2 regions of the Bradyrhizobium sp. LMG 9283 genome follow, and region 1 is predicted to be linked to the other one. Evidence: riboswitches for the same ligand, from Rfam matches in the RefSeq annotation. Region 1 holds a riboswitch; the other holds the start of a gene.
The links. Region 1 has a riboswitch for S-adenosylmethionine ahead of P6U29_RS04955 (homoserine O-acetyltransferase). Riboswitches for the same ligand answer to the same signal wherever they lie in the genome.
Positions count from the first base shown of each region.

Region 1 (6,163 bases):
GCGATCGGTCGCCGTCGCATCGGTGCCATCAGGTGGGGTCAGGATGCACCAGCGGTTGATGAAGAGCTCGGCAAAGCCGGAATCCGGACCCGAATGCTCGGTGCCCGCCACCGGATGCGCCGGCACGAAATGAACGCCTTGCGGCAGGTGCGGTGCCATGTCCCGGACCACCGCGCCCTTGACTGAGCCGACGTCGGAGATGATCGCTCCTGGCTTCAGATGCCCGGCGATCTCCTGCGCCACAGGTCCGCAGGCGCCGACGGGAATGCAGAGGATGACGAGATCGGCATCCTTCACCGCCTCCGCATTGGTCGCAACGACCTGATCGACGATGCCGAGCTCGGCAACCCGCGCGCGCGTCTTCTCCGAGCGCGCGGTGGTGACGATCTCGGAAGCGAGGCCCTGGAGCTTCGCGGCGCGCGCGATCGAGCCGCCGATCAGGCCGAAGCCGATCAGCGCGACGCGCTGGAAGTGCGCCTGCGCGCTCATTTGCCGCCCATGAAGTCGCGCAAGGCCTCGACCACGAGGCGGTTGGCCTCCTCGGTGCCGATGGTCATGCGCAGCGCATGCGGCAGGCCGTAGTTCTTCAGCGTGCGCAGCACGAGGCCCCGCTTGGTCAGGAAGGCGTCGGCGTCATCCGAAGTCTTGCCCTTGTCGGTCGGGAAGTGAATCAGCACGAAATTGGCGACGCTTGGCGTCACCTTCAGCCCGAGCTTGCCGATCTCCTCGGTGAGCCAGTTGCGCCAGGTCTCGGTGAACTGCTTCGACATCGCCTGATGCGCGGTGTCCTCGATCGCGGCGACCGCGGCATACATCGCCGGCGTCGACACGTTGAAGGGGCCGCGGATGCGGTTGACGGCGTCGATAATGTGCTCGGGCCCGAACATCCAGCCGATGCGGAGCGCGGCGAGGCCGTGGATCTTGGAGAAGGTGTGCGTCACCACCGTATTCTCGGTGGTGGCAACGAGCTCGATCCCCATCTCGTAATCGTTGCGCGAGACGTAGTCGCAATAGGCGGCATCGAGCACCAAGAGCACGTGCGAGGGCAGGCCGGCGCGCAGCCGCTTGACTTCGTCGAACGGCAGATAGGTGCCGGTCGGATTGTTGGGGTTGGCGAGCCAGACCAGCTTTGTGCGCGGCGTGACCGCCTTGAGAACAGCATCGACGTCGGCAGTGAAGTTCGTCTCGGGCGCGACGACGTTCTTGGCCCCGTTCGCCATGGTTGCGATCGGGTAGACCAGGAAGCCGTGGGTGGTCGAGATCGCCTCGTCGCCCTGGCTGAGATAGGTGTGCGCGAGCAGATTGAGGATCTCGTCGGAGCCGGCGCCGCAGATGATGCGGTTGGGATCGAGCCCGAAAGAGCGGCCGATCGCCTCGCGCAGCACGCGCGAGGTGCCTTCCGGATAGTCTTCGAGATGATCCGCCACGTGCTTGAACGCCGCGATCGCCTTGGGCGAGGGCCCGAACGGCGTCTCGTTGGCCGAGAGCTTGAACACCTTGCGGCCCGGCTCCGGCACCGGACTCTTGCCGGGGGTGTAGGGCGCAATATCGAGAATGCCGGGATTCGGCACGGGGCGGGACATCTTGGACTCCGGATAGGCTGGGCTGCTCGCGATTTACGATTTCGCCCCGGTCGGGGGCACCGTATAGCGCGTTGCGTGGCTGCCGACGAGGGCCGTGGAGCGCACCGAGGCCCCCGCCTCGATCAGGGCAGCCCTGATTTTGTCGATGCTGGTCGCGCCGGTGACCGAGACCAGCAGCGCCGCGCCGTCGAAAGCGGTATCGGGCACCGCCACGATCTCGGCGAGCGGCGACAGCGCACGCGCGACCTCGGCGTTCCACCCGGAGACGCGCACGCTGAAGGTCTCGACCTCCGTCACCAGGGCGCTGTCGGCGACGCGCGAGACTGCGAACACCGGCATTGCCGCCGGATGATCGGCACGCTCGACGAAAGGCAGCCGCGCGATGATCTTCGGTGCGCCTTCCGCTTCGAGCTCCAGCCACCACGGTGTGCGGCTGGAGGTGGCTGAGACCAGCGCCAGGTCGCCTTTGGATTTCGCTACCGCCTCGACCGCAGCCTGCGCGCTGAAATGCGCGACGTAGGGCACCGTGAAGCCAAAATGGAAGCGCGCGGAATCGCGCATCGCCGGCTCGCTCACCGAAACGTCGGCATGCACGGAGAACGGCGCCTGCACATAAGTGAACGTCGAGATGATGACGCGCCAGATGCTCTCGACCGTGTCGAGCGGCAGGATGCCGCGATGGCGCTGCACGATGTCGCGCATCATGGCGGCCTCGCGCGCAGGCCGAAATGCCGAGCCGACCTCCTGGGTCTGTTTGACCTGGATTAGGCGGTCGATGATGTCGCCGCGCTGCATCAGCAGGCGATGCATGCCCTCATCGATCGCGTCGATCTCCTTGCGCAGTTCCTGGAGCGATGGTGGCGCGGGCGGACGTTGGGTCATGTCTGACAGAGGCTGTTGAAGGGCGTTCCGGTGCGGATCGGCAAGACAATTGGTACAGCCGTGACCGCTGCGATCAATGTCCTGATTAGGCAGTCGGGGCGGCGAAAGCAAAGAGAATGATGGCTCGTTCCGCGGGCAGCGCGAGGCGATTTGGCTCGATCCGGCCGCGACTTGACGTAAATGGCCCAAGACGGTACCTTTTGCCTGTTCCGTGGTCATTTGAGCCGGCCGGCTTGCAGCCACGTTAAAAAACTCGCTAAACAGGCCGGGGACGCTTCCGATCCCGGCCGAACCTATCGTTCAGGCCGGGTTTTTCATGGCCTGATGTCAGCGGCGCGGTCTAGCGGCCAGTCGCAAACGAGGTCGATGTCAGAGATGGGTAGCGTCAAGTCGATACCGAGTCCTGCGATCAGCGCCGACGAACGGTCGCATGAGGTGGATCATCCAAGCTCGCAGGTCGCGCATTTCGGCACCGAGCAGCCGCTGCGGCTCGATTGCGGCGTCGATCTCTCCCCGTTCCAGATCGCCTACCAGACCTATGGCGAGCTCAATGCCGATCGCTCCAACGCCGTGTTGATCTGCCATGCGCTGACCGGTGATCAGCATGTTGCCAATGTGCATCCCGTCACCGGCAAGCCCGGCTGGTGGGAGACGCTGGTCGGCCCCGGCCGCCCCATCGATCCCAAGCACTACTTCATCATCTGCTCCAACGTGATCGGTGGCTGCATGGGCTCGACCGGGCCGGCGTCGATCAATCCCGCCACCGGCAAGGTCTGGGGTCTGGATTTCCCCGTCATCACCATTCCCGACATGGTGCGCGCGCAGGCGATGCTGATCGACCGGCTCGGCATCGACACGCTGTTTGCGGTCGTTGGCGGCTCGATGGGTGGCATGCAGGTGCTGCAATGGACCGCGGCCTATCCTGCCCGCGTGTTCTCCGCGCTCGCGATTGCCTGCGCGACGCGGCACTCGGCGCAGAACATCGCCTTCCACGAGCTCGGCCGTCAGGCCGTGATGGCCGATCCCGACTGGCACGGCGGCGGCTATGCCGACCGCGCTATCCATCCGCATCGCGGGCTCGCGGTGGCGCGGATGGCGGCGCACATCACCTATCTTTCGGACGCGGCGCTGCATCGCAAGTTCGGCCGGCGCATGCAGGACCGCGAGCTGCCGACCTTCTCGTTCGACGCCGACTTCCAGGTCGAAAGCTATCTGCGCTACCAGGGCTCGTCCTTCGTGGAGCGCTTCGACGCCAACTCATATCTCTATCTGACCCGCGCGATGGACTATTTCGACATCGCCGCCGACCATGGCGGCGTGCTGGCGAAGGCGTTCGCCGGCATCCAGACCCGCTTCTGCGTGGTCTCCTTCACCAGCGACTGGCTGTTTCCGACATCTGAATCGCGCGCGCTGGTGCACGCGCTGAACGCCTCGAGCGCCCGGGTGTCGTTTGCCGAGATCGAGACTGATCGCGGACATGACGCCTTCCTGCTCGACGTGCCCGAATTCTTCGACATCTCCCGCGCCTTCCTGCAATCGGCAGGCAAGGCCCGCGGGCTCAGCATTAAGGACGGCTAGCGATGTCCGTCCAGCAAGTGCTGCCTCTGAACGGCGTTGCGACCGCGCCGTCCGGCCAGTTTCGTGCCGACCATCTGCTGGTGGCCGAGATGGTCAAGCCGGGCTCCAAAGTGCTCGACGTCGGCTGCGGCGACGGCGATCTGCTTCAGCTGCTGGAGACCCGCGGCATCGACGGCCGCGGCATCGAGCTGTCGCGCGAGGGCGTCAACCGCTGCGTCGCCAAGGGTCTTGCGGTGGTGCAGGGCGATGCCGACACCGACCTCGTCAACTATCCCGACGACGCCTTCGACTACGTGATCCTGTCGCAGACGCTGCAGGCGACGCGGCAGCCGAAGGTCGTGCTGGAGAACCTGTTGCGCATCGGCCGCCGGGCCATCGTGTCGTTCCCGAATTTCGGGTTCTGGAAGATGCGGCTGCAGCTCCTGATCGGCGGCCACATGCCGCGCACGGAGAATCTGCCGGCGACCTGGTACGACACCGCCAACATCCATTTCTGCACCATCAAGGACTTCGTGCAGCTCTGCGACGAGATCAACGTCAAGATGGAGCGCTCGGTGGCGCTCGATCTCCACGGCCGTCCCGTGCCGCTCAATCTGCCGTGGTGGGTGTGGAACATGTTCGGCGAGCAGGGCGTGTTTCTGCTGAGCAGGGGCGGGGGGAAGTGACGCCGTAGGCGTCATTCCGTAGCCCGGATGGAGCGAAGCGCAATCCGGGGCAGGTCGTGCCGCGCTCGAGAATCCCGGATTACGCTTCGCTCCATCCGGGCTACGCGACGGAGTGTTCGGCTCCGCCGATCTAATGCGCCGCCAACGACCGCGGATCGCGCACCGGCCAGCGGTCGGCTTCCACCAGCGTCACGAACCGCTCCACGCTTTCGTTGAACAGCGCCGGCTCTTCCAGATTGAGCACGTGGCCCGACTTCGGAAACATCGCGAGCCCGGGCGCAGGCAGATGCTTCTTCAGGAACAGGCTCGGCCCGATGCACGGATCATCCTCGTCGCCGCAGATGATCAGCGCGGGTGTTGCCACCTTCGCGATCGCGTCCGTCATCGTATAAATCGAGGGACGGCCGCCCTGGAAGCCGCGCATGGTGCGCGCCGATCCCTTGGCATCGTGCCGTGCCAGGGCAGCGTAGAAATCGGCATGGCCGCGCGAGTCCTTCACCAGGAAGGGAATCCGGCTCGGCGCCTCGCGCGTAACCTTCGCGACCTCGACGGAGCCGAGCGTCTCGAACTGCTCTGCATTGGCGCGGCACTGCTTGCGCCAGTTCTCGAGATTTTCGATCTCCGAGCCGGAGCCGACGCCGGCGAGCGTCATCGACAACGCGCGCTGCGGCGCGTTGAGCCCGATCTGAAGCGATGAGTAGGCACCCATCGACAGCCCGACGAGATGCGCGCGCTCGATCTTGAGGTGATCGAGCACGGCAAGCGCATCGGTGTAGAAATGCGTGTAGGTGTAGACCTCGCCGTCAGGCACGTCCGACGGCGTGTAGCCGCGCGCCGAATAGGTGATGCAGCGATGGCTGCGCGAGAAGTAGCGCATCTGCGGCTCCCAATTGGTGTAGTCGGCCGCGAACTCGTGCAGAAAAAGTATCGGCGTTCCCTGACCCGCTTCTTCGAAATAGATGCGAACGTCGTCCTTGGTCGTGGCGTGGGGCATTAACTGTTTCCCTCTCTTCAAGCCGCGTTTGCAGGATTGCAGTTAACGCAGTTGTCCGCAATGCGGCAGCATCAGGCCAGTCCCGATACAAGATCATCGCAGCCATTCGCCGGGCGTGGCGTCTTTTTCTCGCCACATCCGGAAGCTTTACGCCCCGGCGGATGTCGGCCACCGCACGGGCCGACGGGAAGTGGGGTGTAACGAAGGATGAAGTATGGTTGAGTTGTTTGCGTTCCGCCTGTCGCGTTGTGTTGTCGCGCTGGCGTTTTTCTTCGCGGCGGTCGCCGCGTTCGTTTCTCCGGCCTCGGCCCGGCCACATCATCGTCATAGCGCAGAGCGGCACGCTAACGTGCACCACGCCAGGCATCATCACCACCGCCATCATGCACGCAGCTCGCGCTTCGAGCGCAGCGCCGCGCAATTGCAGGCGGGCGGCTTCGCCGACACCCAGGCCAGCTACA
Region 1 is NZ_CP120691.1:1,057,700-1,063,862, forward strand. Features, by position in the region: gene P6U29_RS04940 (prephenate/arogenate dehydrogenase family protein) at 1-489, opposite strand, end outside; gene hisC (histidinol-phosphate transaminase) at 486-1,583, opposite strand; gene P6U29_RS04950 (chorismate mutase) at 1,617-2,465, opposite strand; SAM riboswitch at 2,667-2,746, shown strand; gene P6U29_RS04955 (homoserine O-acetyltransferase) at 2,841-4,043, shown strand; gene metW (methionine biosynthesis protein MetW) at 4,046-4,708, shown strand; gene P6U29_RS04965 (alpha/beta fold hydrolase) at 4,839-5,702, opposite strand; gene P6U29_RS04970 (TIGR02594 family protein) at 5,917-6,163, shown strand, end outside.

Region 2 (6,163 bases), 1.4 Mb from region 1:
AGACCGCCTCCACCTTCGTTAAGCTGCTGGAAGCAAAAACGCCTACTTTGGTGATCTGGCAGACCGGGACCGTGGATGCTATTCGATCCATCGATCCCGACGAATTTCGTAGCGCGGTGACCGACGGGGTTGTTGCGCTGCAAAAGGCAGGGACTGACGTTGTCTTGATGAACTTGCAGTATAGCCCGCGCACCGAGACCATGATCTCGGCGCAGCCTTTTCTCGATAATATGCGCGTGGTGGCGCAGGAGCACGACATCCCGCTGTTCGATCGCTTCTCGATCATGCGGCAGTGGAATGATCAGGGCCAGTTCGACCTGTTCAGCCCGTCTCGCGGGCCTGAGCTGGCGAAGCAGGTCCACGATTGCCTTGGCCGGGCGTTGGCACAGTTCGTGATCGACGCGGCTCATCTGGAGCCAGCCCAGCAGCAAAATTGAGGTCTAGCGTTAATGAGTTCTCTTCGCCCTTTTTGCCTGACATCATGGCTGGCCGCGCCCACAGCCGCAGTGCTGTTGCTGCTGACGCCGGCCTCGCAGTCACGTGCACAATCGCAGGCCGCACAGGCGACACCCGCACCCGCGCAGCCGGCTGATCCCGCGTCCGCTTCGCCGTCGCAGACCACCGTCGCCGCGAGGTCGCCCGAGCAGCGCGGCGTCACGTCGCGCGCCATCGACAAGGTGAAGGAGGTCGCAAAGTCCGCCGCCGACATCTTCGGCCGCGTGCCCTGCCTGCCGCCGAAGGACGGCTCGAAGGCTATGGGCTCGCTGCCGCACGTTGCGAGCAAGCTCGTCGCCGGCCAGCCCGTCGTCATCGTCGCGTTCGGCTCGTCGTCGACCGCGGGATTCGGTGCGAGCTCGCCGGAATTCAATTATCCGAACCGTCTCGCCGCGCAGCTGCGCCGGCATTATCCGACCGCCGACATCACCGTCGTCAATGCCGGCGTCGGCGGCGAGGATGCGCCCGAGATGATGAAGCGCCTGCAGACGCAGGTGATCGACGCGCATCCGGATCTCGTGATCTGGCAGGTCGGCACCAACGCCGTGCTGCGCAACCTCGATCCCGGCGAGACCGCAAAGATCGTCGATGACGGCATCAGCCGTATCCAAGCCGCGGGCGGCACCGACATCGTGCTGGTCGATCCGCAGTACTCACCGGCCGTCAACCAGCGCAAAGAGAGCGCCGGCAAGATGGTGAAGCTGCTCGGCAAGGTCGCCGAGCTCCGCCACGTCGGCATCTTCCCGCGCTTCGAGGTGATGCGCGACTGGCACGAGAACCAATCGATCCCGGTCGAGAGCTTCGTGATCGCCGACGGCCTGCACATGAACGATTGGGGCTACGCCTGCTTCGCCCAGCTGCTCGGCGACGACATCATCCGCTCCGTCGGCCAGATCAGGATCGGTGTGAACGTGCCCGCTGATGTGAGAACGTATCGGCCGATGTAGGCGCGGTGCTGTAGGGTGGGCAAAGGCGCGCTCTCCGCGCGCCGTGCCCACCAATCTATCGGCGCTGTACGTTTGACTGGTGGGCACGCTTCGCGTTGCCCACCCTACGAAGCCCTCACGCCTTCTCCAGCGCCGCCGTCAGATCCTCGATCAGATCGTCCGCATGCTCCAGCCCCGCGGAGAAGCGGATGAAGCCTTCGCTGATGCCGAGCGCGGCGCGGTCCTCCGGCTTCAGGCGTTGATGCGTCGTGGTTGCCGGATGCGTGACGAGGCTCTTGGCGTCGCCGAGATTGTTGGAGATCTTCGCAAGCTTCAGCTCATTGAGCACGCGGAACGCCGCCGCCTTGCCGCCCTTGACCTCGAAACCGACCAGCGTCGAGCCGCCGCGCATCTGCTTCTTCACTAACGCCGCCTGCGGATGATCGGCGCGGCCGGGATAGACCAGCCGCGAGATCTTCGGATGGCTCGCCAGCGCTTCGGCGATACGCGCCGCCGTGTCGGTCTGCGCGCGCACGCGCACGCCCAGCGTCTCCAGGCCCTTGAGCAGGACCCAGGCGTTGAACGGCGAGATCGACGGGCCGGTCTGACGCATGAAATTGTGAATGTGCTCGGCGATGAAGGCTTCCGAGGACAGGATGATGCCGCCGAGGCACCGGCCCTGGCCGTCGATATGCTTGGTCGCGGAATAGACGACGACGTCGGCGCCCAGCGCGAGCGGGCTCTGCCAGATCGGCGTCGCGAACACGTTGTCGACCACGAGCCGCGCGCCGCCCTTGTGTGCGATCTCGGCGATGCCGGGAATGTCGAGCACGTCGAGTGTCGGATTGGTTGGGCTCTCCAGGAAGAACGTCTTGGTGTTGGGCCTCAATGCGCGCTGCCACTGGTCGAGATCGAGCCCGTCCACCAGCGTGGTCTCGATGCCGTAGCGCGGCAACAGGTCCTGGATGACGTAGAGGCACGAGCCGAACAGGGCGCGGGAGGCGACCACGTGATCGCCGGCCTTGAGCGGCGCCAGGATCGCGGTCGTCACCGCCGCCATGCCAGTTGCGGCCGAGCGGGCTGCCTCGGCGCCTTCGAGCTCGATCATGCGGCGCTCGAACATCGCGATCGTCGGGTTGGAGTAGCGCGAATAGATGAAGCCGGGATCCTCGCCCTTGAACCGCGCCTCGCACTCCTCCGCGCTGGCGTAGACATAGCCTTGCGTCAGGAACAGCGCCTCCGATGTCTCGCCATATTGCGAGCGCAGGGTCCCGGAATGGACGAGGCGGGTTTCGGGGCGGTAGGCAGCAGGCGACTTCGACATAAGGACCCTCCGACATGACCATCGACGCGCAAATGGTCACAAAAAAACCGGCCTGGATATCTCCACTGGCCGGGATCACAGAGGTCCCCGGCCTGTTTAGCGACTTATTTAACGTGGCTGCAAGCCGGCCGGCTCAAATCACCACGGGATAAGTGATGCTCTTATTCCGCAATCCCCTTTCCGTCAAGGCGTCCATCGGTTAGCCGTAAAAGGCTGGTATGTCCCGCATTTCGGGATGAGTTTGCCCCCTGATGAGGACCCCCGGTTGACGTTCACAGTCGCCGCCGACGCCAATGGTATCCTGCCCGACCGCATGATCGCGGCGATGGCGGAAGAAGGCCTCATCCTGCCCGCCTACGATTTCGTCGAGAGCCAGATCCAGCCGGCCAGCCTCGATCTTCGCCTCGGCGACATCGCCTATCGCGTCCGCGCCAGCTTCCTGCCTGGTCCCGGCGCCACGGTCGCGGAGCGCATCGACGAGTTGAAGCTGCACGAGTTCAGCCTCGCGGACGGCGCGGTGCTCGAGACCAACTGCGTCTACATCGTGCCGCTGCTGGAGAGCCTGGCCCTGCCGCCGGAGATCGTCGCGGCCGCAAATCCGAAGAGCTCGACCGGCCGCCTCGACGTCTTCACCCGCGTCATCGCCGACGGCACACGCCGCTTCGACATGATCGGCGCCGGCTATCACGGCCCGCTCTATGCCGAGATCAGCCCGAAAACATTTCCGGTGCTGGTGCGCGAGGGCTCGCGCCTGAGCCAGGTGCGTTTCCGCACCGGCGATGCCATCCTCAATGCCGACGAGCTCGATGCGCTGCATGCCGCCGAGCGCCTCGTCAACATCGACGATGCCGATCTCTCCGGCGGCGTCGCCGTCTCGGTCGATCTCTCGGGCGAGAAGGCAAATGGCTTCGTCGGCTATCGCGCCAAGCGTCACACCGGTGTCGTCGACGTCGACCGCCGCGCCGGCTATGCGGTGGAAGATTTCTGGGAGCCGATCTCGGCGCGCCCCGATGGCAGCCTGATCCTCGATCCCGGCGAGTTCTACATCCTCGCCTCCAAGGAAGCTGTGCAGGTGCCGCCCGATTACGCCGCCGAGATGGTGCCGTTCGATCCGCTGGTCGGCGAATTCCGCGTGCACTATGCCGGCTTCTTCGATCCCGGCTTCGGCTATGCCGGCGCCGGCGGGCTAGGATCGCGCGCTGTGCTGGAGGTGCGCTCGCGCGAAGTGCCGTTCATCCTCGAGCACGGCCAGATCGTCGGCCGCCTCGTCTACGAGAAGATGCTGGCGCGCCCCGACGCGATGTACGGCCAGCGCATCGGCTCCAATTACCAGGCCCAAGGCCTCAAACTATCGAAGCATTTTCGGGTGTAGCCCGATCCTGTAGCCCGGATGGAGCGCAAGCGCAATCCGGGAAGGTCTCACTTGTGGCGCGATCCCGGATTACGCTTTGCTCCATCCGGGCTACAAGGTGGTGTCATGACTGAGCCATCCCAACTCGATGCAAGCATCATCAACGACGTCGCGGACGCGCTGATCTATTCGGATCGCTCCGGCACGATCACGCGCTGGAATCGGGCATCGACCGCCCTGTTCGGCTTCACCGCCGATGAAGCGCTCGGCCGGAATCTCGACCTGATCATTCCCGAACATCTGCGCGCTGCACACTGGAAAGGCTTCGAGGCCGCGCTCGCGAGCGGGACGATGAAGCTTGCGGGCAGGCCGACGCTGACCCGCGCGCTGCACAAGAGCGGGCGCAAGCTCTACATCGAGATGACCTTCGCGCTGGTGCGTGACACTGACGGCGCAGTGCAGGGATCGGTGGCGATGGCACGCGACGTCACCGAACGCGTCGAGCGCGAGCGCGCCGCCAGGCTTGCGCAAAATTCGTGATGCGGAATTGCCGGGCCGCCGTGCAGGGCGCCCTGCATGAGCGTCAGGTTGCCTGTCACCAGGGGCGATGACGCACTCGATCGCAACAAAGATCGGGAGCGAACATGGCTCGAGCTGACGCCGCGCAGGATGATGCGGCCGAGACGCCGCCGCCGCGCGCCCTTCGCCTCTCCCCGCGTGCGGGGAGAGGCCGGAATTTGCGAGAGCAAATTACGGGTGAGGGGGAGTCTTCGCGAGTCCAGCTGTCACCGGTTGCGCGGATAGAGCCTCACCCCTCCCTCTCCCCGTAAGAACGGGGAGAGGGAGGGGTGAGAGAGCCGAATTCAATCCATTGAAATGCACTGCCGCAGGGCACGCCTGCGCCCTGCGCAGGAGGAATCGGCAATCGCCGTGCTAACAAGCCCCTGCCGCGCCCTGTGCGCGAACAAATTGATTGGCACACCTGTTCATTGCCGCGCCGCAAATGGCGCTCGCGCCCGGGAGAGGACATGTCCGACATCGCCGAGATCCCGGTCGATGATCACGAGCGCCCGCTGCCGCCGCGGCCGGTCCGAAGCGCGCTCACCGACGGGCCGATCCTGCGCACGCTGCTCTCCCTCGCCTGGCCGAACGTGATCGGCTTGTCGGCCGGCATCTGCGTGGTGATTGCCGAGACCTCCTATGTGGGCCGGCTCGGCGTCGAGGCGCTCGCCGCGATGGCGCTGGTGTTTCCGACAGTGATCCTGACCATGACCATGTCGGGCGGCGCCATGGGCGGCGCGGTGGCCTCCGCCATCGCACGTGCGCTCGGCGCCGGCGATCGTGAGCGTGCCGGCACACTCGCTGTGCACGCGATGCTGATCGGCATCAGCTTCGGTCTCGTTTTCATGCTGGGCATGCTGATCTTCGGGCCCAGGCTGCTCGAAATGCTTGGCGGCCGCGGCAATGTGCTGGCGCATGCGATCGCCTACACGCAGGTGTTTTTCGGCGGCGCCGTGCTGCCCTGGCTGCTCAACACCATGGCGGGCATCCTGCGCGGCACCGGCAACATGAAGCTGCCGTCGTTCCTCATCCTCAACTCCGCGGCCTGGCAGATCGTGCTCGGCGGCACGCTGGGCCTCGGGCTCGGGCCGGTGCCGCAGCTCGGCATGCGCGGCGTCGCGGCCGGCGCGCTGATCGCCTATTCCATGAACATCTGCATCATGGGCTGGTACCTGTTCTCCGGCCGCGCGCGGATCGCGCCGAAGCTTCGGGGCCTGCGCATCCAATGGGCGATGTTCTTCGATATCCTGAAGGTCGGCGCCATCGCCTGCTTCTCGCCGCTGCAATCGGTACTGACGATCTCGATCTTCACCCACATGCTGGCGAAGTTCGGCACTGCGATCCTCGCCGGCTACGGTATCGGCGCGCGGCTCGAATTCCTGCTGACCTCGATCGCGTTCTCGTTCGGCATCGCCTGTGTGCCGATGGTCGGCATGGCGATCGGCGCCGGCCGCATCGCGCGCGCCCGGCGCATCGCCTGGACCGCCAGTGCTGCCGCTTTCGTCG
Region 2 is NZ_CP120691.1:8,493,453-8,499,615, reverse strand. Features, by position in the region: gene P6U29_RS39660 (SGNH/GDSL hydrolase family protein) at 1-437, shown strand, start outside; gene P6U29_RS39655 (SGNH/GDSL hydrolase family protein) at 450-1,442, shown strand; gene P6U29_RS39650 (O-succinylhomoserine sulfhydrylase) at 1,558-2,745, opposite strand; SAM riboswitch at 2,821-2,900, opposite strand; gene P6U29_RS39645 (2'-deoxycytidine 5'-triphosphate deaminase) at 2,981-4,117, shown strand; gene P6U29_RS39640 (PAS domain-containing protein) at 4,223-4,636, shown strand; gene P6U29_RS39635 (MATE family efflux transporter) at 5,125-6,163, shown strand, end outside.
Region 2: it holds a riboswitch for S-adenosylmethionine, as region 1 does, so the genes downstream of both, P6U29_RS39650 (O-succinylhomoserine sulfhydrylase) here and P6U29_RS04955 (homoserine O-acetyltransferase) in region 1, are expected to answer to the same signal.